DNA from 4 places in the Kushneria phosphatilytica genome. Region 4 is predicted to be linked to each of the others. Evidence: predicted binding sites of a transcription regulator. Region 4 holds the regulator's gene; each other region holds the start of a gene.
What was found. The regulator sigma-54, encoded in region 4, starts transcription at its own class of promoters, with help from an activator protein. The targets are predictions, from matches to a motif close to TGGCACNNNNNTTGCTNT.
Positions count from the first base shown of each region.

Region 1: codB (cytosine permease) is a predicted target of sigma-54. The motif match lies at 4,390-4,407, and genes of this name have one in related genera.
Region 2: FY550_RS00445 (P-II family nitrogen regulator) is a predicted target of sigma-54. The motif match lies at 5,098-5,115, and genes of this name have one in related genera.
Region 3: glnL (nitrogen regulation protein NR(II)) is a predicted target of sigma-54. The motif match lies at 3,292-3,309, and genes of this name have one in related genera.

Region 1 covers NZ_CP043420.1:3,568,192-3,576,117, reverse strand. Annotated here, with positions in the region: gene glmU (bifunctional UDP-N-acetylglucosamine diphosphorylase/glucosamine-1-phosphate N-acetyltransferase GlmU) at 32-1,390, shown strand; gene FY550_RS16580 (DeoR family transcriptional regulator) at 1,582-2,370, shown strand; gene glmS (glutamine--fructose-6-phosphate transaminase (isomerizing)) at 2,396-4,234, shown strand; gene codB (cytosine permease) at 4,440-5,702, shown strand; gene FY550_RS16565 (AsmA family protein) at 5,706-7,769, opposite strand.
Region 2 covers NZ_CP043420.1:91,360-99,285, reverse strand. Annotated here, with positions in the region: gene FY550_RS00465 (cold-shock protein) at 104-307, opposite strand; gene FY550_RS00460 (YifB family Mg chelatase-like AAA ATPase) at 567-2,078, opposite strand; gene FY550_RS00455 (OPT family oligopeptide transporter) at 2,183-4,252, opposite strand; gene FY550_RS00450 (accessory factor UbiK family protein) at 4,376-4,744, opposite strand; gene FY550_RS00445 (P-II family nitrogen regulator) at 5,156-5,494, shown strand; gene FY550_RS00440 (ammonium transporter) at 5,518-6,765, shown strand; gene FY550_RS00435 (P-II family nitrogen regulator) at 6,933-7,271, shown strand; gene nhaC (Na+/H+ antiporter NhaC) at 7,444-7,926, opposite strand, start outside.
Region 3 covers NZ_CP043420.1:3,308,608-3,316,533, reverse strand. Annotated here, with positions in the region: gene glnA (glutamate--ammonia ligase) at 1-736, shown strand, start outside; gene FY550_RS15440 (hypothetical protein) at 836-2,365, opposite strand; gene FY550_RS15435 (DUF4124 domain-containing protein) at 2,641-3,186, shown strand; gene glnL (nitrogen regulation protein NR(II)) at 3,353-4,432, shown strand; gene glnG (nitrogen regulation protein NR(I)) at 4,429-5,844, shown strand; gene FY550_RS15420 (isocitrate lyase/PEP mutase family protein) at 6,002-6,865, shown strand; gene FY550_RS15415 (deoxyguanosinetriphosphate triphosphohydrolase) at 6,915-7,926, shown strand, end outside.
Region 4 covers NZ_CP043420.1:2,180,876-2,188,801, reverse strand. Annotated here, with positions in the region: gene mgtE (magnesium transporter) at 1-49, opposite strand, end outside; gene FY550_RS10120 (HPr family phosphocarrier protein) at 147-416, opposite strand; gene rapZ (RNase adapter RapZ) at 403-1,299, opposite strand; gene ptsN (PTS IIA-like nitrogen regulatory protein PtsN) at 1,302-1,775, opposite strand; gene hpf (ribosome hibernation-promoting factor, HPF/YfiA family) at 2,130-2,438, opposite strand; gene FY550_RS10100 (RNA polymerase factor sigma-54) at 2,504-3,895, opposite strand; gene lptB (LPS export ABC transporter ATP-binding protein) at 4,027-4,752, opposite strand; gene lptA (lipopolysaccharide transport periplasmic protein LptA) at 4,749-5,321, opposite strand; gene lptC (LPS export ABC transporter periplasmic protein LptC) at 5,363-5,953, opposite strand; gene FY550_RS10080 (KdsC family phosphatase) at 6,057-6,608, opposite strand; gene FY550_RS10075 (KpsF/GutQ family sugar-phosphate isomerase) at 6,642-7,622, opposite strand; gene FY550_RS10070 (ATP-binding cassette domain-containing protein) at 7,832-7,926, shown strand, end outside.

The sequences.
Region 1 (7,926 bases), 1.4 Mb from region 4:
GGATTTCATGAATCAAGGAGAGTGCGCTTCGATGAGCACTGACGTCGTGATACTGGCAGCCGGTCAGGGAAGCCGTATGCGCTCCCGGCTGCCCAAGGTCCTGCACCCCATCGCCGGTAAGCCCATGGTGCGCCATGTGATCGAGGCGGCCGAAAGTCTGGAGGAAGCCCGACTGCATGTGGTGGTGGGTCATGGTGCCGACCGGGTCCGTGAATCGCTGTCGGATGTATCGGCCAACTTCGTGATGCAGGAAGAGCAGCGTGGTACCGGTGATGCGGTTGCCCGTACCCTCGATGCGCTCGGCGATGGGCCGGTACTTGTGCTCTACGGCGATGTGCCATTGATTCAGCCGGATACGCTGGCTGCCCTGATGGAGGGCGTCGACGCGCACCACATGGCACTGCTGACAGTGCGCATGGCGCATCCGCACGGCTACGGGCGCATCGTGCGCGATGAGCAGGGTCGGGCGACGGCCATCGTCGAGGAAAAGGATGCCAGTGAAGCGCAAAAGCGCATCCAGGAGTGCAATACCGGTATCCTTGCGGCTACCGGGGCCCACCTCAAGCGCTGGCTGCCGCAGCTTTCCAGCGACAATGCCCAGGGCGAATACTATCTCACCGATATCATTGCCATGGCGGCGGCTGAAGAGGTCGAGGTACTGACCCGGGAACCGCACGGCCACTATGAGGTGCAGGGCGTCAACGATCGGGTCCAGCTTTCGGCGCTGGAGCGTATTCATCAGCACCATCAGGCGCAGCGGCTGATGCGCGAAGGCGCGACTCTGGCCGATCCCGGCAGAATCGAGGTCCGGGGTGAACTGAGTGTCGGCCGCGACGTCTTCATTGATGTCGGTTGTGTCTTCGAAGGCACCGTTTCGCTGGCCGATGGTGTGGTAGTGGGCGCTTATAGCGTGATTCGCGATGCCCATATTGGTGAGGATACCACCATCGAGGCGCACACCCTGATCGAAGGGGCCGAAATCGCCGGAGCCGGACAGATTGGTCCTTTTGCCCGGCTACGCCCTGGCACGCGCCTGGCACGTGGCGCCCGAATCGGTAACTTCGTCGAAACCAAGAATGCCCGGATCGGCGAGGGCAGCAAGATCAATCATCTCAGCTATATCGGCGACAGTGAACTGGGTCGCGACGTCAACATTGGCGCCGGTACCATCACCTGTAACTATGATGGCGTCAGCAAGCATCGCACCGAGATCGGTGACGGCGTGTTTGTCGGCTCCAACAGCGCGCTGGTGGCGCCTCTGCGAATTGGTCGTGGTGCTACCATCGCGGCTGGCTCGACCATCACCGATACGGTGGATGATGACAGCCTTGCCATTGGTCGATCCCGTCAGACTCAGAAGTCCGACTGGGTGCCTCCGCATCGTCGCTGAACCAGGCTCGTCTCGCTGCCGCCCATCCCGTTCGGGATGGGCGGTACTGTTTTTACGCATGGTCACTATGCCGAAGTGGGCATGGGAGTTGACGACTTTAGTTGTATGGGTTTTGATGCGAAGCCTTGAATCTTTCGAAACGAAAGGTGAAAACGAAACATTAAAATGATGATGAGTCGATAACGCCCCCCATGTCGAAGCACACTGCCTCCACGCGTCGTGATGCCATTGTCGAGCGCCTTGCTCATCAGGGCGAGATCAGCGTCGATGCACTGGCACGGCACTTCGCAACTTCCACGGTGACCATCCGCAAGGATCTTGCCGTGCTGGAGGGCGAGGGAAGACTGATGCGTCGCTATGGCGGGGCAACACTGATTCCGCAGGAAGCCGATAGTCCGAGCCGTCCCTCGCGTGCCAAGCGGGCCATCGCCCGAGCGGCCAGCGAATGTATCAGGCCGCATGGCCGGTTGATCATCGACAGCGGCAGTACTACCGGCGCACTGATTCCGGAGCTGTCACGCTTTGAAGGACTGGTGGTGATGACCAATTCGCTGGGTGTGGCCGGTGCGCTGCATGAACTGGAACGACCGCCGACACTGCTGATGACCGGCGGGACCTGGGACCCTCATTCGGCTTCCTTTCAGGGACAGGTGGCGGAAAGCGTGCTGCGGGCCTATGACTTTGATCAGTTGTTCATTGGCGCCGATGGCATCGATATCGCGCGAGGCACGACCACTTTCAACGAACTGCTGGGGCTGTCCCGGGTGATGGCTGAAGTGGCACGTGAAGTGATTGTGCTGGTCGAGTCCGACAAGTTTGGTCGGCGTATTCCCAATCTCGAACTGCCGTGGTCGGCGATCGACATGCTGATTACCGATGATCGGCTTGACGATGCCCATTGCCGGAGCATTGAAGCTCACGGCATCCGGGTTAAACGGGTCGAGCGTGACATCGTGGCGGATGCAGCAGCCACCGGATAACCGAAACTTTCATGGAGAGCCTCATATGTGTGGCATCGTGGGCGCCGTCGCCGGACGGCAGGTACAGAACATTCTGCTGGAAGGGCTCAAGCGGCTCGAGTATCGCGGCTATGACAGTGCTGGCATGTCGATCCTCGGCGAAGAGGGTGGTTTGTCGCGGCAGCGGGCACTGGGCAAGGTAGCGGAACTCGAGAAAAAGCTGCAGCAATCACCACTGCGGGGTCGGGCGGGTATCGCTCATACCCGCTGGGCAACGCATGGCCGTCCCAGCGAAGAGAATGCTCATCCGCATCAGTCCGGCGATCGTCTGGCGGTGGTACACAACGGCATCATCGAAAACTTTGAATCCCTGCGCCGGGAACTGGAAGGCGAGGGGTATGTTTTCCTGTCCGAAACCGACACCGAAGTCGTGGCGCACCTGCTGGCACGCGAATTCGATCGCAGCCGGGATCTGCTTACCGCGCTTCAGGATGCCGTCGCTCAGCTTGAAGGGGCCTATGCACTGGCCGTTGCCCATGCTGATCAGCCTGATCGACTCGTCGGAGCTCGCAAGGGCAGCCCGCTGATCGTCGGGGTCGGGATCGAGGAGGCCTTTCTTGCCTCCGACCCGCTGGCGCTGTTGCAGGTCACTGATCGATTCGTCTATCTGAGCGAAGGTGATCTGGTCCAGCTCTCCGATGGTGGGGTCATCGAGGTGTTCGATGCGGACGGCAAGCCGGTCGAGCGGGGCATTGAAGTCTTTGAGCATGGCGATAACGCCATCTCCCGTGGCAACTACCGTCACTTCATGCTCAAGGAGATTCATGAGCAGTCCGAGGTGATTGCCAAGACGCTGGAAGGGCGGCTGGGTGATGGCCATGTCATGACGAATATCTTCGGCAGCGGCTCGGATGCGCTTATGAGCGATGTTCGCCATATCCAGATCGTTGCCTGCGGTACCAGTTACCACGCCGGGATGGTAGCGCGCTACTGGATCGAAAAAATGGCGGGTGTGCCGACTCAGGTCGAAGTGGCCTCGGAGTATCGTTATCGCGATGGTGTGGTGCCCGACAACACCCTGTTTGTGACGCTCTCCCAGTCCGGTGAGACCGCCGATACGCTGGCCGCACTGCGTCATGCCCAGTCCCATGGCGGCTACCTGGCCAGCCTGGCCATCTGCAATGTGCCGGGCAGCTCTATGGTGCGCGAGTCCGATCTCAGTCTGATGACCCACGCCGGTCCGGAAATCGGGGTGGCCTCGACCAAGGCCTTCACGACCCAACTGGTATCACTGCTGATGCTGACGCTGGCACTGCGTTATGCCCGCTCCGGTGATGATGCGTTGCAGGCTCGCCTGGTGGGTGCCCTGCGTCAGCTGCCGCAGCTGATCAATCAGGGACTGGCACTGGATGGGGATATCGAGCGACTCTCCTCGGCCTTCGCCGAAAAGCATCATGCACTCTTTCTCGGTCGTGGACCGATGTTTCCGATCGCGCTGGAGGGTGCGCTCAAGCTCAAGGAAATCTCCTATATCCATGCCGAGGCCTATCCTGCCGGGGAGCTCAAACACGGCCCGCTGGCATTGGTCGATAGCGACATGCCGGTCATCGCAGTAGCACCCAACGATGAATTGGTGGAGAAGCTCAAGTCCAACCTGCAGGAAGTGCGCGCTCGCGGTGGTGAGCTCTTTGTCTTTGCCGGCGAGAATGTTTCGATCAGCGAAGGCGATGGCGTACATGTGCTGCGTCTGCCAGAGGTCGATGAGGTCATCGCGCCGCTGCTGTTTACCCTGCCGCTGCAGTTGCTGGCCTATCATGTTGCCGTGCTCAAGGGCACGGACGTCGATCAGCCACGCAATCTCGCCAAGAGTGTGACCGTAGAGTAAGTCTCTCTCCCGGCACCGGCATGCGGTGCCGGGAGGTTCTTGCCGTCAGGGCGTGCACCATGATGGCGCCTTGTTGGAGGGGTGTCGATCCATCATGGTGCATGGGTGTGTTCGCATGGCCATGCCGCGTCACGCGAATCAGGTCCGGACGTGACTGGCATGGCATTTGCCTGTACTGCCATAGCCCCTGACCGGAGAGACCGCCATGGCATTACCCCACGTTGATGACGATCATCCTCTGAGTGAAGTACCCGCGACCGCGCGCAAGCCGTTCGGTTCACTGGCATTGCTGCTGCTGGGATTCACCTTCTTTACCGCTACCATGTTTGCCGGAGGTCGAATCGGCGAAGCCTTCGGCTTTGGTGAGCTGCTGCTGTTGATTGTCATCGGCAACCTGCTGCTGGGGGCTTATGCTGCCATCATTGCCTGGATGGCGGCGCGTTCCGGGTTAAATACAGCGCTGATGGCGCGCTTTGCGCTGGGAAACCGGGGGAGTGCGCTCTCCGATCTGCTATTGGGGATCACTCAGGTGGGCTGGTATGCCTGGGGCGTGGCCACCATCGCTCATGTACTGGTGGGTACCTTCTCCCTGCCGGACGGGTTGGCGCCTGTACTGATGGTGCTGTTCGGTTTCGGCTTCTGTCTGACCGCCTTCGTTGGTTACCGAGGGCTGGCGCGTCTGTCGCAGCTGGCGGTGCCAGCGATGACGGTGCTCATCGTGATCAGCATGGTGCTTGCCTGGCAGGATGCGGGTGGCCTTTCCGGGCTGACCAGTCGAACGGCCGAGAGTTCGCTGGGCTGGACAGCAGGTATTACCATCATTTTCGGTACCTTTGTGTCAGGCGCTACCCAGGCGAGCAACTGGAGTCGTTTTGCTCGCACCCCGGCTCAGGCCGTCACCGCGACCCTGCTGGCGTTTTTCATCGGCAACGGGCTGATGGTATTGATCGGTGCCATGGGGGCCTTTGTCTATCAGCAGCCCGATATCGTGGAAGTGCTGATACTGCAGGGGCTGACGCTGTTCGGTCTGATCATGCTGTTTCTCAACCTGTGGACCACCCAGGACAACACCATCTACAACTTTGCCGCTGCCGGCTGCAATCTGCTGCGTACCCGCCGGCGGGGGCAGGTAACGCTGGCCGGTGCTGCCGTCGGTACCCTGCTGGCACTGGCCGGGATGGATCAGTTGCTGGTGCCCTTTCTGGTGGCGCTGGGTACCTGCATTCCGCCGTTGGGCGGTGTGATTATCGGTGATTATCTCTTCAGGTATCGCAGCCGCTATCCGGCGCTTGAGAGTGCCACGCTGCCGGCCGTGCACTGGCCGAGCATCGTGGCCTATGTGCTGGCGACCCTGGGGGCCTGGTACTCACCCTGGGTACCGCCCCTGACAGGATTGCTGCTGGCTTTCGTGCTGACCCCGTTGTGCAATCGACTGATGACGATACCGCAGCGAGCGATTGTGTCCTGACGATTACTGCGATGTTGTGCGCTTTTGAAGCAGTGCGCTGCATTGCTGTTCCTGACCGCTGTTGGGTGAAATCAGGGCCAGCAGGGCGGCAGGTGGCGCAATGGCCCCCAGTGCCACGGCAGCGGCGGCACGCGCTGCCAGGGGGCCGGCCTTTACCCCCGGGGCAGGATTCTTGAAGGTGCCGCTGACATAAAGGGGCGAGTGCAGGGTAAGGATGCGCAGCCCCTTGCCCTGTGGATCGATGGTCAGATCCATGCGTTCGCTGCCGAAATCAATGGCACCATCAATATCGACAGTGGCGTTCTCGGTGTCGATGAAGAACAGTTTCGGCCGCATCAGACCGTTGCGAAATATCAGATCGGCGGCGGCACAGTGAATCCGCACCTGCTCATCGCCAAACAGTTTGCCAACCACGTAATTGCCCACGTTGAGTCCGGCCAGCTCCATCAGATTGCGGCTGATCAGACCGTTATCGATCAGCATCTTCACTTCGCCGCTGCCTGAGCCCAGCAGGGCAGCGACCGAGTTGCCATGTCCGGTGAGGGTGGCATCGCCATTGAGCTGGCCCAGTGCGTCCTGCATGTCGCCGGGGGCGGGGATCAGCTGCTTCAGCTGCAGCCGGCGGGCATGCATGTCGATACGAGCCTGCATGGGTGAGCGATTGCCATTCAGGCGCAGGGTCGTATTGAGCGCGCCACCGGCCATGCTGAAGTGCAGCGGGTCGAGCAGAAGTTCGCCGTTGTCGAGCACAATATGTGTGTCGAGATCGCTCAATGGCAGGGCTGCACCGTGTTCGATTCGGGCAGCACGAAAGCGAACATCGGCATCCATGCGATTCCAGCGGTCGGTACGAAATTCCGAGACGGGCAGTACCTTCCCTGGTGGCTGGCGCGGGGCGTCATCCGTAGAGGCGGTGCGATCATCATCGCTACCGATCAGCGGGCCCAGATCGACCATACGCAGGCGACGAGCGTCGAGGGTGCCGCGAAGAATGGGACGGGGTTTGCGATCGGTATAGGTGAGGGTGCCGCTCAGATCACTGCCACCGATAGTGGCCTTGAACTCCTGATATTCGAACAGGCTGCCTTCAGGGCGCCGAAGACGCGCGACCAGATGGCCGTTGGTCGCATAGGGTGGGGTATCCGGCAATACCACGCCGGTCAGCGCATAGAGGTTGCCCAGACTGCGCCCTTCGAGCGCGAGATGCAGATCGAGTGCGCCGAGATTCAGCGGATCGGTCAGCGTTCCTGTTACCTTGATGTGCGTTTCGCCGCTGCGCAGATCAACCTGCAGCGGAAAGGGCTGTTGCCCCTGGCGCAATGAGAGCATGCCGCCGATTCGGCCACTGCCTTCAAGCGGCTCTCCCTTGTAGCGTCCTTCGACCTGCCAGCCAAAGCGGTAGTCCGCCGGGCCTCTGGCATCCCGGTCTTCCCGAGCCTGGCCGACAATTTCGGCGTAGGGTACCGGTTGGCCGAGTGGGTCCAGGGTAACGGTGATATCGGCATCAAGTACGGCATCACGATAAACCACCCGGCTTTGATCAAAGACGATATCGTCGATTGCCACCGTCCAGCCTGAGTCGCTTTCCGAATCACTTGCCTTCGAGGCGTCGTTGTCGCCGAAACTGAAGGTCCAGTTGTTGCGCCCGTCGGCCAGGCGAATCAGTTCAGCCTGTGGCTGCGTCAGGGTAACGCGCGGAATATTGATCCGGCGATACAATAACGCTGGCAGCGCGATGCCGGCTTCCACGCTGGCCAGTTGCACCATCGGCGCGGCTTTACCGGTGGGTGATTGAAAATCCCGGGGGTTGCCCAGTATCAGATCACCGGCACGTAAAGCAGGCAAGGGCAAGACGTGACCGGGCAGCGACTGCCAGTCCAGTTGCAGCGTGCCGCGAATGGCAAAGGGACGTTGCAGTGCCCGGGATACCTGTTCATCGATCACGGGGCGCAGCCAGTTCAGTGGAATCAGCGACAGCGTCACGAGCACCGCCACTGCCAGACCCAGCAGCGAGGCCGGGATGCCCAGCAGGCAACCGAAGAGCCAGCGAACAGGATGACGGTTCATGACCGGACTCCGTGAAGGAACGTTATCTTCGAGATTAGTCGGTTTATGGCGATTGTCTGTTGAACCCTGGTCTCGATATGCAGCGCTTCCCGATGGGCACTATGGTGAGCGGATGGAGGTGAGCGGATGGATCAGGGGTCTCGGTCGAGCATCGAGG
Region 2 (7,926 bases), 1.5 Mb from region 4:
AGGCAAGCACCGGTCATGATGGGCACACACGAAAACACCCGGGCCCGCCGAAGCGGGCCCGGGTGTCGAAGGGACGCTGCCCGAGGCAGCTATCCGATCAAACTCAGAGCGGCTTGATGCTCGAAGCCTGCAGACCCTTCTTGCCCTGGGTCACTTCGAAGGAAACTTCCTGACCTTCCTGAAGGGACTTGAAGCCATCAGCCTGAATTTCAGAGAAGTGCGCGAACAGATCATCGCCACCATCAGAAGGTGCGATAAAACCAAAACCCTTGGCGTCGTTGAACCACTTGACCGTGCCAGTTGCCATCTTTCGAATTCCTTGAGCGCTATGCGCTTTATTACATTACGATTGCCGGGTAACACCCGATGATAGTGGGTAAAACAAGGGGGATATAACCAGGCTATCGAATAATTCGATTACAACTGACGATATGCGACTTGCCAACCTACTGGCGGCAGTCTGCGCTGGCGCTGGCCAGTAGTCAATCATTGTTTTGCAAAAAAAAGGGCCTGCCCCCGAAATTCCGCTCGATACTGCATGAACTTCTGCCCTGACGGATGTCAGCTCACGCCCCGCCGCGCCCCATCATGCGATCAAGCTGTCGATAGCCGATGGCCTCCATCAACTGGGTGCGCATGACCCGGGGCGCCTCGCTGAGATCGGCAATGGTCAGTGCCACTCGTAGCACCCGATGATACGCCCGCGCCGAGAGATTGAGTCGATTGAGTACGTCGGAGAGCCAGGCCCGCTCGTCATCACCCAGCGCACACGCCGTCTCCAGCGTGGACGTATCGATATGGGCGTTGAGCCCGCCCCGGGCATGCTGTCTTTGTCGTGCGGCAAGCACACGTTGTCGCACCGTCGCCGAATCCTCGCCACGCTCGCGAGCAGTGAGCTGTTCGGCGGGCAGCGCCGGCACCTCGACCTGCAGATCGATACGATCGAGCAGCGGCCCGGAGAGACGCGCCTGATAGCGCTGCACTTGCTGCGGCGTGCAGTGACAGGGTTGGCGCGGATCACCGAGATGGCCGCAGGGACACGGATTCATGGCGGCCACCAGCTGGAAGCGCGCCGGATACTGGCGCTGATGGCTGGCACGAGCGATATGAATTCGACCGGACTCCAGCGGTTCTCTCAATACCTCCAGCACCTTGCGATCGAACTCCGGCAACTCATCGAGAAACAGCACGCCGTGATGCGCCAGCGAGATCTCGCCGGGCCTGGGTTTCGACCCACCCCCGACCAGTGCGGCGGCACTGGCGCCATGGTGTGGCGCACGAAACGGCCGCTGCCCCCAGCGCTCGAGAATATCCAGCCCGCAGACCGAACGAATGGCTGCCACTTCCAGGCACTCGTTCTCCCGCAGCGGTGGCAGAATGCCGGCCAGGCGACTGGCCAGCATGGTCTTGCCGGTCCCGGGAGGGCCGGCAAACAGCAGGTTGTGCCCCCCCGCCGCGGCGATCTCCAGTGCCCGCCGCGCCTGATGCTGGCCGCGTACCTCACAAAGGTCGAACGGGGGTAATGCCGCTGCGGGCGGCTCGCTCAGCACATGCGGCTCGATACGCTGCTGCCCCAGCAGATGCGCCACCACATCCAGCAGATGAGTCACCGGCAGTACCGTCAGCTCACCCGCCAGCGCCGCTTCATCGGCACAGGCCGCGGGCACCATCAGTGCACGACCGGCTCGCCTGGCGGCCATCGCCGCCGGCAGCACCCCGGGCACCGGACGCAGGTGACCATCAAGTGCCAGCTCTCCCAGACACTCCAGCCGGTCTACCGCCTCATGAGGAATCTGTCCCGATGCGACCAGAATGCCCAGGGCGATCGGCAGATCGAAGCGGCCACCCTCCTTGGGCAGATCGGCCGGCGCCAGATTGAGGGTGATGCGTTTGGTGGGAAACTCGAAGTTGGCGTTGATCAGCGCGCTGCGTACCCGCTCCCGGCTCTCCTTTACCGCGGTTTCCGGCAATCCGACAATCGCCAGCCCCGGCAGACCATTGGAGAGATGCACCTCGACCAGCACTTCCGGGGCATCGAGCCCCACACTGGCGCGAGTGGGAATGATGGCAAGCGTCACGACGGCTCCTGTGGGCAGCATTGGGCGGGCACCGATGTTCCATCGGCATTTCCTGTTGAATCGGCTGCCGATGGAAATGCTTGAGCATCGTGCCCGCCTGCGCCTCAGCCCCCGGTCCGCAGAATGCGTCGATAGAAGGCCAAGCCCAGTAGCACGAAGACGATCAGACCGAGCCACTGCGCCACCGATTCGAAACCGTCGCCGACCAGTGCCAGCGGGGCACTCTCACCGGTCGCGCCGATAATGCCGGCCATCAGCACGCCCATCAGACTCTCACCCACGATCAGCCCCGAGGCCAGCAGCACGCCACGCCGCCGCGGCTGTTCGGCTACCGATTCGAATACCTCGCCCTGGCGCGCGGCGCGACGCTTCAGTTGCCGATCAATGAACCAGCTGAGTACGGCACCAATCACCAGCGGCATGTTGATCGAGGGCGGCAGATAAATCCCGATTCCCACGGCCAGTACCGGCAGTCGGGCCACCCCACCGCGACGACGCAGCAGCTCATCGATCACGATCAGCCCCACACCCAGTGCCACGCCGGTGAGCACCATCGGCCAGTTGAGGTCATGGGAGAAGATGCCCTGCACGATGGCGGTCATCAGGGTCGCCTGCGGCGCGCCCAGCGCCTGATTCGGGTCCATGTCGGGGCTCGGCAGCGCTCCGGTAAAGCCATAGGCGTGATACAGCAGTGACAGCACCGGTGGAATCACCAGCGCACCGACGATACAGCCAATGATCAGCGCGATCTGTTGGCGCCGCGGCGTTGCCCCGAGCAGCCACCCGGTCTTGAGATCCTGCAGGTTGTCATTGGAGATGGCGGCCACCGCCACGACCACCGAAGTGGTGAACAGCGCCAGGGCGGTGGGCAGTTTGGCTGCCACCGAACCTTCAAGCTGGCTCAGCGCATCGCTGACGCCGGTAAAGGCCAGAATCAGCAGCGACACCAGGATCACTGCCATGATGCCGATGCCGGAAATGGGACTGCTGGACGAGCCTACCAGCCCGGCCATATAGCCACAGGCGGCCGCAATCAGAAACCCGAAGGCAAAGGCGAACAGCACACAGCCGCCGACCAGCGTCCAGAACGGTAACGCGGCCATGGCAGGCGCTGCATCCCCGAGGAAGTCGGCGAAGACCGCAATCAGGGCCACCAGCAGTACGCCCAGCAGTGCCAGAATGATACGGGGCGAGAGATCCTGCTCGGTACGCCCCGGCGCCTTGCGGCCCGCATCGTTGCGCATCGCGCCCAATGAGGCACGGATGCCGGTCACCATGGGGCCAAACAGCGAGATCAGCGTCCAGACAGCCGCGATACCGATGGTGCCGGCACCGATGAAACGCACATCGCTGGACCAGCGTGCCATCGCCAGCGCCTTGAGCGACTCGCCCTGATCCGGCGCAATGGCCGTCAGCCAGGGCACCGCCACACCCCAGGCGAGCAGGGTACCGATCAGAATCGCCATGCCTCCGACAATGCCGACCAGGTAGCCGGCACCCACCAGTGCCAGCGAAAATCCGGTAGAGAGCTGAAAGGCACTGCGCCCGACGCTGAACCAGACACTGATGCTCTCGGCCAACACCCGAAAGCCACCGCTGCACAGCGAGAACAGCGCCGCCACGAGGCCACCCAGCGCAATTTCACGAGCACCCGGCTCGCTGCCGGAAGCCGCCTGCGGGGCGGATCGTTCATCTGTTGGCGAGGGATCTTCAGCGGCGTGCCGGCTGCCGACATCGAGTATCTCGGCGGCGGCCACGCCTTCGGGATAGGGCAGCGAGCTCTGCACCACCATCACCCGGCGCAGGGGAATGGTATAGAGCACCCCGAGAATGCCGCCAATGGCGCAGATGGCGGCGGTCTGCCAGAACGGGAAGCCCTGCCAGTAGCCCACCATCAGAAGCCCCGGCAGGATGAAGATGATGGCTGACAGGGTCCCCGCCGCCGAGGCCTGGGTCTGCACCATGTTGTTTTCGAGTACGTTGGCACCACGACAATAGCGCAGCACCGCCATGGAAATGACGGCTGCCGGAATCGAAGAGGCGAAGGTCAGCCCCACCTTGAGGCCGAGATAGACATTGGAGGCGGTGAACAACACCGTGATCAGGGCACCCAGCAGTACGCCACGCAGCGTCAGCTCGGGCAGGGAGGTCTCATCGGGAATGTATTGCGGCATGGTCTTGCGAAAGATCCTGACAGGCGAGCGGGCCCGGTGGAGGCCGGGTAACGAATATTCGGGTTATCAACGCGATAACGAGCCGATGCCAGCGGATTCGGCATCGGCTCGGGAGGCAGGCAATCAGCGCGTGTCGTCGCCGTCCTTGCCCGGATGAGGAGACGCAGAGGCGTTTTTCTCGGGCGCATCCGCCGGCGTATTGGTCTGTTCGGCCTGGGCGGTCGTCGTGGAGGCGGTGTGATCCCCCCGTTCATCCAGTGCTGCTTCGAGATCGGCGACCTGCTTCTCGAGCGCTTCAACGCGCGAACGGGTGCGCTGCAACACTTCCATCATGACGTCGAAATCCTCGCGCGAGACCAGCTCGAGCCGGTCGAAGGCACCCCGCATGGCGCCGTGCACCGTGCGCTGAATCTCTTCCGGTGCATGCGAAGCGTCCTGAAGCCGCTCTCCGATCTGCTGCGCCAGACGGCCGAAAACATCCTGTCGTGCCATGAAGCTACCTCACGAGTTCGTGACCAATCTGCCGGACAGCACTGACCTGCCACCCGACTGCTACCTACAAGGATACGCAAGCCCGCGCAGTTACGCATTGATCCCGACATGAAAAACCCTGGATGTCCCGGTGCAGTGCATGGCTGATGCAAATCTGTGCAGAACACGCCCATGAACGCCCGGGCAACCCATACCCACCTGACCGGCGCACCAAAAGAGCGCGCCAGCGGCCCTTGGCCTGCGCCAAAAGGGTCGAAAATGGTGCACCGAGCGCACCGTCGCCATCGGGCGAACCGCGTCGGCAACACTTTTTTACTTTCCAAGTCGCTGATTTTGCTCACTTGTGAGGCTGATGGCACAGCTTCTGCCCTGAGATAGGGCAGGCGCCAGCCACAAGGGAGATAACACGACATGAAACTCATCACCGCCATCATCAAGCCATTCAAGCTCGATGACGTCAGAGAGGCCCTGGCGGATCACGGTGTGCAAGGGATCACGGTGACCGAGGTCAAGGGCTTCGGTCGTCAGAAGGGCCATACCGAACTCTATCGGGGCGCGGAATACGTGGTCGACTTCCTGCCCAAGGTGAAGCTCGAAGTGGCCGTCGATGACGAGCGCGTCGATGGCGTACTCGATGCCATTCGTCAGGCGGCCAACAGCGGCAAGATCGGCGACGGCAAGCTGTTCGTCACCCCACTGGAAGATGTCATCCGTATTCGCACCGGTGAACGCGGCGTCGACGCGGTATAACGCCCAGGGTCAAGGAACCAATCATGAATGATCTGATTCAAGTCCAATACGCTCTCGATACCTTTTACTTTCTGGTCATGGGTGCACTGGTCATGTGGATGGCGGCCGGTTTCGCCATGCTCGAGGCCGGTCTGGTGCGTGCCAAGAACACCACCGAAATCCTGACCAAGAACGTGGTGCTGTTCGCCATCGCCTGCACCATGTATCTGCTGATCGGCTACCACATCATGTACTCCAGCTCATCGGGTGGCTTCTTCCCGAGTTTCGGCTTTTTGCTGGGCAGTGAGCACTCGGTGGATGATGTGCTGGGCAGCAACGGCGATGTCTACTACTCCGCCCGTTCGGACTTCTTCTTCCAGGTCGTCTTCGTCGCCACGGCCATGTCGATCGTCTCCGGCGCCGTCGCCGAGCGCATGAAGCTCTGGGCCTTCATGGTCTTTGCCGTCATCATGACCGGCTTCATCTATCCCGTTCAGGGCTACTGGAAGTGGGGTGGTGGTTTTCTCGATGCAGCCGGCTTCCAGGATTTCGCCGGCTCCGGCGTTGTGCACCTGTGCGGTGCGACTGCCGCACTGGCCGGCGTCATGCTGCTGGGCGCGCGCAAGGGCAAATACGGCAAGAACGGTGCCATCTACGCCATCCCGGGTGCCAATCTGCCACTGGCTACGCTGGGCACCTTCATCCTCTGGCTGGGCTGGTTCGGCTTCAACGGCGGCTCCGAGCTGAAGGTCTCCAATATCACCGAAGCCAACGCGGTCGCTCAGGTATTCGTCAACACCAATGCGGCGGCAGCCGGGGGCGTGATCGCCGCGCTGATCCTCGCCAAGCTGTGGTTCCGCAAGGCCGACCTGACCATGGCCCTCAATGGGGCGCTGGCCGGGCTGGTGGCGATTACTGCCGAGCCACTGGCGCCCTCTGCGCTGGGTGCCACACTGATCGGTGCCGTGGGCGGCCTGCTGGTGGTGTTTGCCATCGTCGCGATCGATAAACTGCGCATCGACGATCCGGTCGGTGCCATTTCGGTGCACGGCGTGGCCGGTATCTGGGGTCTGCTGGCGGTACCGCTCTCCAACGGCGACGCCAGTTTCGGCGCACAGCTGCTGGGCATCGTCTCCATCTTCATCTGGACCTTTGTCGCCAGCCTGGTCGTATGGGGCATCATCAAGGCGGTCATGGGGCTGCGGGTCACTGAAGAGGAAGAATACGAAGGCGTCGACGTTGCCGAATGCGGCATGGAGGCCTACCCCGAGTTCACCGGCGGCAAGAAGTAACCGCCCCCCGTTGTGAGCTGGCGTGCTCCCTGGCACCCCTCGGGGGTGCCTTTTTTGTCTCGGTAGCGCTTTTTCATTCCTTCGGCACGCATTGTATGCTGAAGATACACAGCATCACTCCGAGACGCTCGGTCAAACCGCACTCATCACAGGCAAGGATACAAGTCATGAAACTGGTCTCCGCTATCATCAAGCCGTTCAAGCTCGACGATGTGCGCGAATCACTCTCAGAAGTGGGCGTACAGGGTATTACCGTTACCGAGGTAAAGGGGTTCGGACGACAGAAAGGGCATACCGAGCTCTATCGCGGGGCAGAATACGTGGTGGATTTCCTGCCCAAGGTCAAGCTGGAAGTCGCGGTCGACGAGTCGATGGTCGACGAGGTAATCGAAGCCATTACCTCGGTCGCCAACACCGGCAAGATCGGTGACGGCAAGATCTTTGTCTCGCCGCTCGACCAGGTCATTCGTATCCGAACCGGTGAAACCGGCAAGGATGCCGTCTGAGCACCGGCAGCCACCTACACCCGCCGACCGGCAGAGCCGATCGGCGGTTTTCGTTTCAATGAGGGAACGCTGCAGTAACCGCGCGGCCACATCGGCCGTGGCTCACCTGACCAAAGGGCGAGTTGCACCGCCCCGGGGGCTGCCCATGATCGGAAAACCGCTGTCCCCGGCCTCAACCGGCAGTCGACACGGTCGCCTGTTCGCGTCGACCAACGATGGCGATGCCGGCCAGTGACATCAGAATGGAGATGATCGGCACGCTGTAGTTCAGCACGGCATAGGGCGCATAAGCCCAGGCACTCACGCCCAGCGCACTGTAGACGAACACCGCATCAGTGCTCCATGGCACCAGTGCCGAGGTAATGGTACCGCCATCCTCGAGCGCCCGGGACAGGTTCTTCGGATGCAATTCTCGCTGCTGATAGGCCCTGGCGTACATTCTGCCCGGAAGAATAATGGAGATGTACTGCTCGGCCGTCAGGATATTGGTCAGAAACGAAGACACCACGGTCGCGGCACACAATCGCCGACCGCTGCTGGCCAGTTTCAGCACGCCGCCGACAATAGCGTTCAGCATGCCGGTGCTCTCCATGATGCCGCCGAAGATCATGGCAATGATCGCCAGCGAGACCGTATACATCATCGACTCCAGCCC
Region 3 (7,926 bases), 1.1 Mb from region 4:
GTTCAACACCCTCGTGCAGAAGTGCGATGAGGTGCAGACCCTGAAGTATGTGATCCACAACGTGGCGCATGCCTATGGCAAGACGGCCACGTTCATGCCCAAGCCGATGAACGGTGACAACGGTTCCGGTATGCACGTTCACCAGTCCTTCTGGAAGGACGGCGAGAACATGTTCGCCGGCGACGGTTATGCAGGGCTTTCCGAAACGGCGCTGTACTACATCGGCGGCATCATCAAGCATGCTCGTGCGCTGAATGCCTTCACCAACCCCTCGACCAACTCCTACAAGCGTCTGGTGCCGGGCTTCGAAGCGCCGGTCATGCTGGCCTACAGTGCCCGCAACCGTAGCGCCTCGTTGCGTATTCCGTATACGTCGAGCCCCAAGGCCAAGCGTGTCGAGACCCGTTTCCCGGATCCGGCGGCCAACCCCTATCTTGCCTTTGCCGCCATGCTGATGGCAGGCATCGATGGAATCCGCAACAAGATCCATCCCGGCGATGCCATGGACAAGAACCTCTATGACCTGCCGCCGGAAGAGGGCAAATCGGTGCCCACCGTGGCCAGCAGCCTGGACCAGGCACTCGAGGCGCTGAAGGAAGATCATGACTTTTTGACTGAAGGTGGTGTGTTCAGCGAGGACATGATCGAGGCCTACATCGAACTCAAGATGGAAGAAGTCACGGCAGTGCGCATGGCGCCGACGCCGGTCGAGTTCGAGCTTTACTACAGCGTCTGAATCGATGACCGAGCCGCCTCGGCGGTTCGGATATGTCGGATAGGGAAACGCCCCGCGCAATGCGGGGCGTTTTTTTGCGTGGTGGGCAGAGTATACCGATCAGCAGGTGTGCAGGTTGAACCAGAGCCAGAAGCCTTTCGGTGTCTTCGGCTGCCCCGTCTGACGATCAACGAAGTGCAGCGTCAGCCACCGGGACGAGCGGGAGTCGCTGTGGTTCCAGGTCTCTCCCTTGTCGTAGGTGATCCCGTCGAGCACGATGCCGCGATCCTCGACCGTGACGCTGATCATGGGGTTGTCGAAGCCATAGACAGCTGCCATCGAGACTTCGCCTTCGGTGCCGCGATCAATTTTGGTAAAGGCCTCCAGTCCCCGGGCACGCTCGCCTTCACACACATAACACTGGGCAGGTACACCGGTACGAGCTACATGTCCCTCTTCCAGTTCGGAACGACCGACCAGACCCGGTTGGGGATGGCCGGCGCCATCGCGTTCCAGATGCAGTGACTCATAACGCTTGTCTTCACCATCCACCATTTTCAGAAAGCGCAACGAGTTTTCAAAGACACCGCCGTTGCCGTTTTCGGGATAGTTATCGATGGTGATGTGGCCGCCATCGCCCCCGGCGCCCCCGGTCCTCAGCGTAAGATCCTGCGACCAGCCGCCGCCCTTGGCTCGGCCGGCGCGGATCACCATCGGATCAGAGCCAATCCAGTCGGCGCGGCTGGCACTCAGCCCGTCACAGGTCAGGTGCATGGCCTTGCCGACGCAGCTGACAATGCGCAGTGTGCCGCCGTCGGTGGTAACACCACCCATGCCGCCCCCGTTACGGCCTTCCTCTTCGAGCTCGAACACGTTCTGCCAGTTATGGGACACATGGTTGGCCGAGGCGAAGTTTTGCATCATCTGCTGGGATTCGGTCACCCGAACGCAGGGATAGCCATCCGGATAGCGGTCGCTGTCGTGACCGTTGTGTCCTTCCCACCAGTTGCCCTGGAAGTTGTTGTTGTAAAGATGCGACGCCAGCACGGCATCACCATCCATGGCCTCGAAGATGTTCTCGCGGATGTTGGAGCCGCGCAGCTGACCTGCGAATACCAGACCATTATGAGTGCTGTTGAATTCGCAGCCGGTGACATGCACGGTCGTGTTGAGGCCGCCCTCTTTGGTCTGGCGGATGCCGTAGCCGACCGATGTGAAGTTGCAGAACTCGAGACGGAAGTTTACCAGGATATTGCCCTGATGAATGGCCGTTCCCAGCGTTTCGAAATAGCAGTTCGAGACCCGGCTGTTGTAACCGTTGCTGTCGAGTACGCCACCCTTTTCGAGATTGACGAACGTCATGCCATCAAAGGTGGGCCCCTGGTTTTTGAACAGATAGTCGCCGTCGTTTTTCAGCCGGCCGGTGGTGATGTAGCTGATGTTTTTGGTGTCCTGACCGAAGCGCGTCTTGCCGGGCCCGAAGACATCACGATTATTGAGGTTGACGGTATTATCGATGCGAAAGATACCGCTCGGGATAATCAGCGCCGAAACGGAAGAATCATCGGCCATTTTCTGGAAAGCCTGGCTGGAATCACTCTTGCCGCTCGCATCAGCGCCATAATCGAGTACGGTTTTGTAATCGCTCATATCAATCTCCTGCTACTTCGTGAATGAGGTTTTACCGTACGAAAGAGTGTTGGGTTACCGTTAGCGGTGGCAGATGTAAGTAAAAAGGCTTACACGCGTCATTCTTTCGGGACCATTTTTCTCGATAAATTTGCCTGCCTCTCGAACAGTGCCACGGGAGAGGGGGTGCTTACCCGATGGGAGGCCCGGCGCCTCGGCTACCGTCAGTGGTTCGAGCAAGGGATATGTCGCATTGCTGTCGCAATATCGGGTGGCCAGCGCGTGGGAGAGGCGCAGTGAAAGGATTCGGGTGGGTGTTGGCACTGTGGCTGATGGCAGGCACGGCATCGGCCGAGTCAGCGCTGTATCGTCAGGTCGATGAGCAGGGCCGGGTTCACTGGAGTGATCTCCCCCAGGGGGAGCGTCATACGCTACCCACGCCCTCGGTGATCCACCTTGATGCGCCATCCGGCCAGCACGTTATCCGAACGCCGGTAAGCAGCTGCCAGCGGCTGACCCTGGTGTTGCCCGCGCCCGAACGTCCGATTGCGCTCGCTGAAGCGGCCAGCGGTATTGCCCTGCGCGTCGAGTGTTTACCATCACTGTCAGACCCGCTTCGCGTGCAGCTGCGTGTAGATGGCCAGCTCAGTCAGTCTCCCCTGCATACCACGGTTTTTCTATTGCCCGGACTTGCTCCCGGTAGACACCGCTTGCAAGCCGAGCTGGTAGATCGCGAGGGTCGGATACGCCGAAGCTCGCCTGTGCTATCGGTGCAGGTGGTTGAATCCCCCTCCGACGTTTGCACTTCAGAGTGTCAGCGTGCTTCACGTGATGCACAATAATGGTGCAGTGTTCGGTAGCCCACTGACTTGCCATGAACTGTCACGGTGAGCGTTAAGCCGTATTGTCGGTTCTGGTGCAGTATCGGATGGCGGATTGCACGAGACTGGCGCGCTTCTTGCACCAGCTCAGGCACTACCGGGAGAGATCACGATGACGGAACACGGCATGCATCAGCGGCTGCTGGAACATCTCACCACAGCGGTCGTGCTGCTCGATGAACAACTGCGGGTGCGCTGGCTCAATCCGGCAGCCGAGGCGCTGCTGGGGGTCAGCCTCACTCGGGCCGGCAATACCGTTCTGGAGTGTCTGGACGGAGAAGGGGGCCGCATCAGCGCCATGTTGCGGCAATCATTACGTGATCAGCACCCCTATACCCAGCGCGAGGCACTGCTGTTGCTGAACAGCGGAGAGAATATCACCGTGGATTACACGGCGACGCCGCTTTCTCCGCGTGAGCTGCTGCTGGAGTTCGAATCGCGTGATCGTCTGATGCGTATCTCCCGCGAGGAAACCCTGATTGCCCGCCAGGAGATGGTCAAGGTGCTGACCCGCGGACTGGCACACGAGGTCAAGAATCCGTTGGGTGGCATTCGCGGGGCGGCGCAGCTGCTTGAGCGCGATCTGCCTGATGAGAGTCTGACCGAATTTACCCGCATTATCGTGGAGGAGGCCGATCGCCTGCGTGATCTGGTCGACCGCATGCTGGGGCCCAATAAACCGGTTCAGCACGGGCCACTCAATATCCACGCGGTACTCGAACGGGTGCGGACCCTGCTGGAAGCCGAAACGCAGCGGGTCAGCCTGGCACGCGATTATGATCCCAGTTTGCCCGATATTACAGGCGATGAAGCCGCTCTGATTCAGGCAGTACTCAATGTGGCCCGCAACGCGGTACAGGCACTGGAAGAGAGCGCTACCACCGAGCCTGCCGTCATTTTGCGAACCCGAGCCCGGCGCCAGTTTACGCTGGGGGCCGAGCGCCATCGGCTGGTCTGCGAGGTATCCATCATCGATAACGGTCCCGGCATTCCCGAGGCACTTCGGGAATCCCTTTTCTATCCGATGATTTCGGGCCGAGCCGAGGGCAGTGGGCTGGGGCTGTCGATCTCCCAGTCGATCCTGCATCAGCACCAGGGGCTGATCGAGTGTGACAGTCAACCCGGGCATACCGAATTTCGCCTGCTGATCCCGCTGGATATTGCCGGCGAGAACAACACCAGGCCCGTGCATGGAGACCAGGCATGAGTGATACCGCACGCGTTTACATCGTCGATGATGACCGCGCCATTCGTTGGGTACTCGAACGCACGCTCGCGCAGCCTGATATCGAGGTGGCCTGCTTCGAGCGCGCCGATCAGGCCGAGATCGCCATGGATCGCCAGCCGCCGGACGTGCTGCTGACCGATATTCGCATGCCGGGGATTGATGGCCTGGATCTGATGGCCCGGACCCGGGAACGCCATCCGGACATGCCGGTCATCGTCATGACGGCACATTCCGATCTCGATAGCGCCGTGGCTTCCTATCAGGGGGGCGCCTTCGAATATTTACCCAAGCCCTTCGATGTCGATGATGCCCTGGCGCTGGTGCGTCGAGCGATCGCCCACGCCCGGGAGCGTCGAACGCCTGCGCGGGAGCCGGAAGGTATCGATACCGAGATCATCGGTGAAGCACCGGCAATGCAGGAGGTGTTTCGCGCCATTGGCCGGCTGTCGCAGTCCCATATCACGGTGATGATCAATGGCGAATCGGGCACCGGCAAGGAGCGGGTCGCCCAGGCCCTGCATCAGCACAGCCCCAGGGCTCGAGCGCCTTTCATCGCCCTGAACATGGCGGCCATTCCGCGCGATCTGATGGAATCCGAGCTGTTCGGTCATGAGAAGGGCGCCTTTACCGGGGCGACTTCGCAGCGTCGCGGACGCTTCGAACAAGCAGATGGTGGTACGCTCTTTCTCGACGAGATCGGTGACATGCCGGCCGAAACCCAGACCCGGCTGCTGCGGGTGCTGGCCGATGGTGAGTTCTATCGGGTGGGCGGCCACACTTCGGTGAAGGTTGATGTGCGGATCATTGCCGCCACGCACCAGAATCTTGAGCAGCTGGTGAGTGAAGGCCGCTTTCGCGAGGATTTGTATCACCGTCTCAACGTCATCCGCATTCATCTGCCGCGGCTGGCCGAGCGGCGCGAGGATATCCCGCGGCTGGCCCGTCACTTCCTGGCCGAAGCGGCGAAGGAGCTCTCTGCCGAACCCAAGCTTCTGACCGAGGAAGCCGAGGCGCACCTGGCCAGGCTCTCATGGCCGGGCAATGTGCGCCAGCTCGAAAATACCTGTCGCTGGCTGACGGTCATGGCCTCGGGGCGTGAAATTCTGGTCGACGATCTACCCCCCGAGCTGCGTGAAATCGGCAGTGCCGAGATGGCGGCCGGTGACTGGCGCGGTGCCTTCCGCGAATGGGCTGATCGTGCCCTGGCCGCAGGACATACCCACCTGCTCGAGGAAGCCGTGCCTGATTTCGAGCGCATTCTCATCGAAACGGCGCTCAAGCACACCGGGGGGCGCAAGGGGGAAGCCGCCGAGCTGCTGGGCTGGGGGCGCAATACCCTGACCCGCAAGCTCAAGGTGTTGTTGCCGGCTCTGGCCGATGGCAGTGATTAGCACCCGCATGGGCAGGCGAGAGATCTCCAGGAGGTGAGCGGGCTGACAATAGCGCGCTCACCCCGTCATGATTGGTACCCTTGAGCGCAAACGTTTAAAGTAACGCGCCATCATACCAGGGTCGTATTGACCGTTTTCGGCGGTTTCAGGAGTTCTCATGGCCACGCCTTCCCAGCACGATCTGCGCAAGGAATTTCGCGCGCTGCTCGATAACCGGCAGTGTTACTACACGGCTTCGACGTTTGACCCCATGTCGGCACGCATTGCCGCTGATCTCGGTTTCGAGGTCGGTATCCTGGGCGGGTCGGTGGCTTCGCTGCAGGTGCTCGCGGCCCCCGATTTTGCCCTGATCACGCTGAGTGAATTTACCGAGCAGGCCACCCGGATCGGCCGTGTCGCTCGGCTGCCGATCATTGCCGATGCCGACCATGGCTATGGCAATGCGCTCAACGTGATGCGTACCGTCTCCGAGCTGGAGCGGGCAGGTGTTGCCGCATTGACCATCGAGGATACGCTGCTGCCGGCCAAGTATGGCCACAAATCAACCGATCTGATTCCGCTCGAGGAAGGGGTCGGCAAGATTCAGGCCGCACTGGAGGCCCGTATCGATCCGGCCATGGCGATCTTTGCCCGGACCAACGCCGGCCGTCTTGGCATCGAGGACACCATTGCCCGTGCCGTCGCCTACCAGGACGCGGGGGCCGATGGCATCTGCATGGTGGGTATCCGCGATTTCGATCACCTGGAAGAAGTGGCCCGGCATCTGAGTGTACCCATCATGCTGGTTGCCTATGACAATCCCGAGCTGCGCGATCGGGCGCGGCTGGCCGAGGCCGGTGTGCGGGTTGTCGTCAACGGACACGCGGCCTATTTCGCGGCCATCAAGGCCACCTACGACTGTCTGCGTGAGCAGCGCGATATTGCGGCCGGCGAGCTGGATGCTTCCGAGCTTTCCACCCGCTACTCTACGCTCGAGGAAAATCGTGAGTGGGCGCGTCGCTATATGGATGTGCGTGAATAACCCCTTTTGCGTTTGAGTCCAAAAGAGGTAACGGCAACGGGATGGATGCATGACGCGAATGCAATGGCAACAGCTGCTGGACCCGACGCGGCTCAATGACAAGCCCTCCGGCAGTGAGCGCGAGATTGGCCGCAGTCCCTTTCACAAGGATTTCGACCGCATCGTGTTCGCGGGTTCGTTTCGTCGTCTGGGACGCAAGACCCAGGTCCATCCGCTGACCGAAAACGATCATATCCACACCCGGTTGACACACTCGCTGGAGGTCGGCTGTGTCGGGCGCAGTCTGGGCATGATCGTCGGGGAACAGTTGGCCGATCATCTGCCGAGCTGGATTGCCCCGGCGGATATGGGCGTTATCGTGCAGGCGGCCTGCCTGGGGCACGATATCGGTAACCCGCCTTTCGGCCACGCTGGCGAGTACGCGATTCGCGACTGGTTTACCAGTGCTGTTCACAATGGCAGTGGGCTGCTCGACGATCTCGACGAGATCGAGCGGGCCGATTTGCTCACCTATGAAGGCAACGCCCAGGGGTTCCGGACGGTCACCCAGATCGAGTACAACCAGTTTCGCGGTGGCATGCGGCTGACCATGCCGACCCTGGGCGCGATGCTGAAGTACCCCTGGACCGTGGAGAGCGCCAGTCAGTCCGGCAAGTTCGGTGCTTATCAGTCGGAAAAGCGCATGCTCGCAGAGGTGGCCGACAGCCTGGGGCTGTTGCGAACCGGCGACTGGTCCTGGTGTCGGCATCCGCTGGCGTGGCTGGTCGAGGCTGCCGACGATATCTGCTATGCGCTGCTGGATCTCGAGGACGGGCTGGAGATGGGCATCCTGCGCTATCAGGAGGTTGCCGATATCCTGACACATATTGCCGGTGCCCCGCCCGAAGGCTACGAACGCATGGAGCGCGAAGGCGTTTCTCAGCGTCGGCGGATTGCCGCCCTGCGTGGGGCGGCGATGGAGCGCGCGGTCAACGAAGTCGCCGACGCCTTTGTCGAGCATGAGCAGGAGCTGCTGCACGGGCGGCTCGAGGATGATCTGCTGGATCTCTGCCATCCCGATC
Region 4 (7,926 bases):
CATTGAGGCGTTCCAGACGTTGCTGGAGTGTTTCCGGTTGCATGCTCATGCGTGAGGATTCCCGAGCCGGCGTGAACGGACGCCAGTTTAGCACCACTGTTCGCTAACTGCGTGAGCTCATGGAACCGAATCAGCCGAGGCGAACGTTATCCGTCTTCATCGAAGCGAGCCTCGATCAGCAGGGTAATGGCTTCCAGCGCCGCTTCGGCTTCCGGGCCATCGGTGTCGACAATCAAAAGGGTATGACAGGGCGCTGCCAGCATCATCAGAGCCATGATATTGGCGGCGTCGGCCCGGCGCTCACCATGCCAGACGGTGACACTGGCATCGAACTGCTGACAACACTGTACCAATCTGGTGGCGGCCCGGGCATGGAGCCCGCGGCGATTGATCAGGGTGAGTTCACGCCGAGCCATCACTTGCCCTGCCAAGGGTACGCTGCACTGTCAGCTCGCGGTGACGGATACGTACCGAAGGAAACCGTTCGGCCAGATAAGCACCCAGCCGCTCGATCAGATAGACCGAGCGATGCTGCCCGCCAGTACAGCCGATGGCAACAGTCAGATAACTGCGTCGACTGGCGGTATAGGCGGGCAACCAGCGATCCAGCCATTGTCGAATATCGATGAACATATCCTCGACATCGGGGTATTGCTCGAGAAAATCGATAACGGCCTGTTCCTGTCCCGTGGACCCGCGCAGGCGTGGGTCCCAGTAGGGATTGGGCAGACAGCGGGCATCAAAGACCAGATCGGCATCCAGCGGAACGCCACGCTTGAAACCGAAGGACTCGAGTGTCAGCGTCATCTGGCTGGAATTGTCGCGAGCGACCTGCTCACTGATCCGGCTACGCAGATCGTGCAGGGTCAGGTTCGAGGTGTCGATAACCAGATCGGCGGTATGACGGATCGGAGAGAGGAACTGCTCCTCGGATTCAATGGCTTCTGCCAGCGTCATGTCGCTTTCGCGTGTCAGCGGATGACGCCGGCGTGTTGCCGCGTAGCGTTCCAGTAGAACCCGGGGTTCTGCAGTGAGATAGACCACCTGGCAATCAAGTCCGCGTCCGGTCAGTGATTCCAGCAGGCCCGGGAACTGTTCCAGCGCGGTCGGCAGGTTGCGGGCGTCAATGCTGACCGCAACCCGACGTCGGTGTGGGCTGCCAGCTTCGAGTTCATCGATCAGCGGTGCCAGCAACATGGCTGGAAGATTATCGATGGCATAGAAGCCAAGATCCTCGAGCGCCTGCAGCGCGATCGATTTGCCGGAGCCGGATCGGCCACTGATGATTACCAGTTGCATGATCAGTTGCGCTCGTTTTGCTGGCGGATGGCCCCGATCAGGGTCTCATAAAGCGCTGGCTGGCTTTCGGCAGCGCGTAGTGCCTTGCGAGTTTCGTCCGAGTTGAGTAGCTCGGCAATCTGGGCCAGCAATGCCAGGTGGGTATCATCGGCAGTTTCAGGCACCAGCAGCACGAAGATCAGATCGACCGGTTCCCCGTCGATGGCATCGAAATCGATCGGATCGGCCAGACTCAGGAAACTGGCCAGTGGCTGGCGGCAATGAGGGTTGCGAGCATGGGGAATGGCGACGCCATTACCTACGCCGGTGCTGCCAAGTCGCTCGCGGCTGATCAGCCGGCCGAACACCTCCTGGGCGTCAATGCTGGGGGTATTCTGGGCGATCAGGGTGCTGAAGAATTCCAGCACCCGTTTCTTGCTGCCACCGGTCACATCGAACATGGTGCGTTCCGGCGGGAGGATCTGATCGAGCGTCATGATGTGCGGGAGCCTGTCAACGCTTGCGAAATCCTGGCGCCGCAGGCAACGGGGCTGCAAACGCCGGCGCGGTATGTGCGGTGTAACAGGCCGCATGAGCGTAATGCAACGTTCTTTTGCACATTGGCCTGTATTTTTTCCGGGGACTTGCGAAAACCACTGCTGCGGTATTGTTCATGGGTCATGGTGGCTCACCGAATGGCTCTTCTCGCGCCTGCTCGAACGGTCAGGAGGCAGCAGTGCGGCGAGTCTTGTCAGTGTTAACAGGCCTTGTGTTCCCTCGAATGCCCGGGCGGACCCGAAGTTCCGCCCGGGACATGACTTCCTTGTGCCTTGCCGGTTCTGCAAGGGTGTTCAGTTCTTGCCGTTGCCCTGGGCGCGTGCCTGAACCTTTTCCTTGTGCTTGACCAACTGACGGTCCAGCTTGTCGGTCAGGGCATCGATGGCAGCATACATATCATCCTGTTCACTGTTGGCATGAAGCTCCGCGCCGGAAGCATGCAGGGTACAGGCAGCCTGCTGACGTGATTTTTCCACCGAGAGAGTGACCTGCACATTGGTAATGTTGTCGTGATGTCGCTCTATCCTGGCCAGCTTCTGATGAACATAGTCTCGCAGTGCATCGGTCAGTTCGATGTGATGGCCGGTAATATTGACCTGCATGACACGCTCCTTTCCGACAGGTGACAAGTTGATTGTAAACCTTTTGGCTCGGGTGCCTACCCTGCTTATGCCAGTCGCTTGCGTTCACTCGACGAAGGAATACCCATGGATTCACGGTATTTGGCGATGGTTCGTCTAGCGACGGTAATTCCGCTGTCCGACAGCAGCGATACCAGGCGTGCATCGGAAAGCGGCTTGCGGGGGGATTCGTCGCTGATGAGCTTCTTGATCCGCGCTCGAATCGCCGTACTGGCATGGCCTTCTCCTTCCTGTCCGACATGACTGGAGAAGAAGTGTTTGAGTTCGAAGACACCACGAGGGGTGTGAATATACTTGCGCGTGGTAACACGTGAAATGGTGGATTCATGCATTTCGACGGCGCTGGCGATATCGGCCAGAACCAGGGGCTTCATGGCCTCTTCGCCGTGCTCGAGAAATGCCTGCTGATGCAGCATGATTTCCCGTCCTACCCGGAGCAGTGTGTCGTTACGGCTTGACAGGCTTTTCATCAACCAGCGGGCTTCCTGTAGATGTTGCTTGAGAAAGCTGTTGTCATCGCTCTTGTCGGCACGACGTATCAGCGCCGCATAGTCGGGCTGAATACGCAGGCGGGGCAGGGCATCGGGGTTGAGTTCGAGCTGCCAGCCGTCACGAGGGCTGCGACGAAGAATCAGGTCAGGAACAATATAGCCCTGCTCGGCACCTTCGAAACGTTGCCCCGGCCGAGGGTCCAGGGTGCGGATGGTGGCAATGATGGTGGTGAGCGTCTCATCGTCTACCCCCAGCCGGCGTCGTAGCAGCTTGCGGTTATCCAGTCCCAGTGCTTCGAGGAAATGGCGAATCAGGCGTCTTGTCTGAGGTAGATGAGGCGTGTCGGAAGGCAACTGTGCCAACTGCAATAACAGGCATTCGCGCAAATCGCGGGCAAAAACCCCACTGGGCTCGAACTGCTGGAGTCGTACCAGCAGCTGCTCAAGTTCGCTGACACGCAGTCCAGCCATACCCTGGGCCCGCAGCCCCTGACAGAGCTCGTCCAGCGTTACGCTCAGATAGCCGCTGTCATCGAGTGCATCGATCAGGGTTTCGGCCATCTGGTGATCGCGTTCGTCGAGCGTCAGCAGCGCCAACTGCGCGCCAAGATGCTGTTGCAGGGTTTCGGCAGCTGTGTTGCGTTCGAAATCGGGCGCCTGGTCACTGCCGTTACCGACGGCGTCGGGATAGATATCTTCCCACTGACTATCCAGCGCCAGTTCATCGGGAATGTCTTCCGCCCATTCCTCGTCCCGGGGATCACTGAGCTCCAGCTCGTCGAAGTCTTCCTCGAGCTCAAGCAGGGGATTGCTTTCCAGCGCCTGCTGAATCTCCTGACGCAGATCGAGCGTCGACAGCTGCAACAGGGCAATGGCCTGCTGCAACTGCGGCGTCATGTTCAGCTGGGCGCCGATTCGAAGCTGCATGGAGGGTTTCATCATGGACATGATGGCGGGCTCGTCACTGGTACATTGACGACACGCTATCGAGCCCCTTCATGCCATGCAAGAGCCACAAGGGGTTTTTGAAGCAAATTCCATGCCACGCCTGGCAGTGATCAGAGTCGGAATTCGTGCCCCAGATAGACATCACGCACATGTTGATTGGCGAGAATGGCGCTGGCATCGCCTTCGGCGATGATCTTGCCATCACCGACGATATAGGCGTTGTCACAGATATCCAGTGTTTCACGCACGTTGTGGTCGGTGATCAATACACCGATATTGCGCGTGCGCAACTGCCGGATGATGCCCTTGATTTCTCCCACCGAGATGGGATCAACCCCTGCGAAGGGTTCATCCAGAAGGATAAAAGCCGGTTCCGTGGCCAGTGCCCGAGCGATTTCAACACGTCGGCGCTCTCCGCCGGAAAGGCTCATGCCGACGTTATCGCGAATGTGGGTGATGCTGAATTCCTCCAGCAACTGATCAAGGCGTCGCTGGCGGCCGGCGCGATCAAGATCCTTGCGAGTTTCCAGTATCGCCCGGATATTGTTGGCGACCGTCATCTTGCGAAAGATCGAGGCCTCCTGCGGAAGATAACCAATACCCGAGCGGGCACGTCGATGCATCGGTTCGCGACTGAGATCAAGCTCATCAATCGAGACATGGCCGGCATCGGCGCGAATCAGTCCCACGATCATGTAGAAGGAAGTAGTCTTGCCGGCGCCATTGGGCCCTAGCAGCCCGACGACTTCACCCTGTCGGATTGACAGGCTGATGTCCTGCACCACACGCCGACCCTTGAAGCTCTTGGCGAGATGCGTAACGTTCAGCGTCTTCATTGACCGCTGCTTCCCCCGTCGTTGCTGCTGGCGGTGTTTGGCGTCAGGGTCATGTGTACTCGACCGTTCTTGCCACTGCTACCCTCGGATTGATCGGCATTCTGTCGTCCGCGAGCGTCTACCTGGCGGGTGTCGAGATGATACTGGACGTAGCCGCCGTTGAAGGTGTCATCACCCTGATGCAACTCGGCATCGCCGATCATTTCCACCCGCCGGCTATCAGCGTGGTAGATCAGGGTGTCGCCCCAGCCACGCACCAGAGGGTCGGTGGGGTTGGGTTTCTGTTCGATATAGGCGCGCTTGCCCCCGCCACCTTTGGCGGTGACCTGTGAAACGCCGCCATTGTTGCCTCGTCGGATGGTGACCGTAGCTGCGTCGAGTTCCATCGACCCCTGTTCCATCTGAACATTGCCGGTATAGACGGCGGTACCGGCCTTGTCGTCGAGCTGTAGCCGATCTGCCGAGACCTGGATGGGTTTCTCGGCATCGCCCTCCAGTGCCGCTACCGGTGCGGCAGCGATCAGACCGGCCGTCAGGGCAGCAGAGCAGAGCAGCAGGCGTCGCTTCATGTCGGATTCCTTGTCGGTTTTGTCAGGAAAGACAGGCGCCCTTACGGCGTGTCTGATTGAGTGGTCATCGGAAAGTAACCATGGACATCGCCATCGATGACCAGCTCCTTCCGATCAAGCCAGGCATCGAAACGATTGCCACGAGTACGCTGGTTGCCCCGGTGGAAATACGACTCGCTGTTACTCCAGGCATGGCGGTCATTGCGATCATAATGCAGCGTATCGGTTTCCAGACGCCACTGGCGATCGGGTTCGAACAAACGCGCATCACCCGTCAGAACCAGCGTGTCATCAGTGCCACTCAGTCTGGCCTGCTTACCGGTGGCATGCCAGTGACGTCCGCTGCTATCAAGCAGCATGACATTCGGACTGCGGGCGCGGGTAACATCATCATCAGGGGTGTGCGCAATCCGTGGTGATGAGAGCGTTTGGTCGGCCTCTCCCTGGGCGTTGAAGCGGGTGTATTCCACGTTCTCCAGATAATAGTCCGGTTGTTCGCCATCGCTGGTAGCGTTGAATGTCGGTGACATCAGGCGCCCTCGCTGTTCAATCAGGGTCAGCCCGATACCGAGCGCCACCAGCAGCAGCAGCAGCCAGAATCGTGGAGCTAGGCGTTTGAGAGTCGCTATCATGTGCTCGTGCCACTGTCGTGAACGTGCGCGGCCGCATCATGAGGCCGCGCTGAAATGATGCGATGAATTCTAACGCACTCGAAAGGCGCAATGGAGGGACTCATCAGCAGGAGGCGAACTCGGCCACGATGGCATCCCATTCACCTCGAGCCTTCAGAATCAGTTCACAGATCTCTCGCACTGCACCGTGGCCGCCGGGGGTAAGAGTGACATAATCGGCATGCTGGCGAATTTCACCGGGGGCATCGTTGACTGTAACGCCCAGCCCGGCCTGCCGGATGGCCGCCAGATCGACCAGATCATCACCACAGTAAGCCGCCTGATCGGCCTCCAGCCGAAGCCTGGTAAGGAGTTCGCTCAGCGCTTGCCATTTATCTTCACACCCCTGGTAGACATGCTCGATACCCAGTTCTTCGGCACGGGTGGTTACCGCTGATGAGTTCCGGCCGGTAATAATGGCGATTTCAATATTGCTGCGTTGCAACAGCTTGAGCCCCAGCCCATCGCGTACATGAAAGCGCTTGTGCTCATGCGGATCACCCGTGTAGTTGAGTCCGCCATCGGTCATGACACCGTCGACATCAAGCGCCAGCAGACGTACCCGAGCGGCGCGTTCAAGCACTTCAGGGCTGGGATTATATTCGGTTCGGGACATCGACAGGGCTCCGGGAAAGTGGGAAACAGGCGCTCAGACTACGCCACTGGTCAGCAGGTCGTGCATATGCAGTGCGCCAACAGGGCGCTGCTGATCATCGACCACCGCCAGTGCAGTAATACGGTGATCTTCCATGATCCGGACTGCTTCGGCAGCAAGCAGTTCGCGAGCAATGGTCTGGCCGCCGCGGGTCATGACATCATCAATGAGCAGGTGGCCGAGATCGCTGTGGTTGTCCAGCGTACGACGTAGATCGCCATCGGTATAGATACCGGCAAGCCGGCCGTCCTGGTCCAGTACGCAGGTAAAGCCAAGCCCCTTGCGGGTGATCTCCAGCAGTGCGTCACGCAGTGGGCTTCCCAACGCTACCCGGGGCAGTCGATCGCCAGTATGCATCAGATCCTCGACCCGAAGCAGAAGACGGCGTCCCAATGCGCCTCCGGGATGTGAAAGGGCAAAATCCTCGGCGCTGAACCCGCGTGCTTCCAGCAGCGCAATGGCCAGCGCATCCCCCAGCGCCATTGCTGCCGTGGTCGAAGACGTAGGCGCCAGGTTGAGGGGGCACGCTTCCTGGGTAACACCGTTGTCGAGGTGTGCGTCGGCATGACTTGCCAGCGTGGACTCCGGGCGGCCGGTCATGGCGATCAGGGGGATACCCTTGCGCTTGAGCAGCGGTAGCAGCGAGGTGATCTCGGTACTCTCACCAGAGTTTGACAGTGCCAGCAAAATATCACTGGCGGTCAGCATCCCGAGATCCCCATGATTGGCCTCGGCTGCGTGCATGAAAAAGGCCGGGGTCCCGGTGCTTGCAAGCGTAGCGGCCAGTTTGTGAGCCACGTGCCCGGACTTGCCCATACCGGTAACCACGACCCGGCCCTGACTCGACAGGATCAGGCGGCAGGCGGTGTCGAAGGCCTCATCAAGGCGAGGGATCAACTCGCCGATGGCCTGCTGTTCGAGCGTCAGGGTGCGCCGGGCACTGGCGCGAAAATCGTGGTCAGGGTCAGGAGTCATGGCTTCGGTCATGGCAGCGCAATAGTGCGGACAGGAAAGAGGTATCTGGTGCAGACCGACACGCCCCAAAGGGGCATGCGACATGCGGCCGGCTCTTGTTCTACTCTGCATTAGACTTGTCATATCAGGCCTTTGCAAGGCAGTACTGGCTACGGTCACGGTAATTCGGATACGATGTTCGCTAATTCGGTAAATAATTCGGGAGTCGCATGACCGACTCAACGCTGGTCAGGGTCGAAGACCTCCATTTCACGCGAGCCGACCGGGCCATCTTCTCGGGGGTCGATCTCGAGATTCCGCGTGG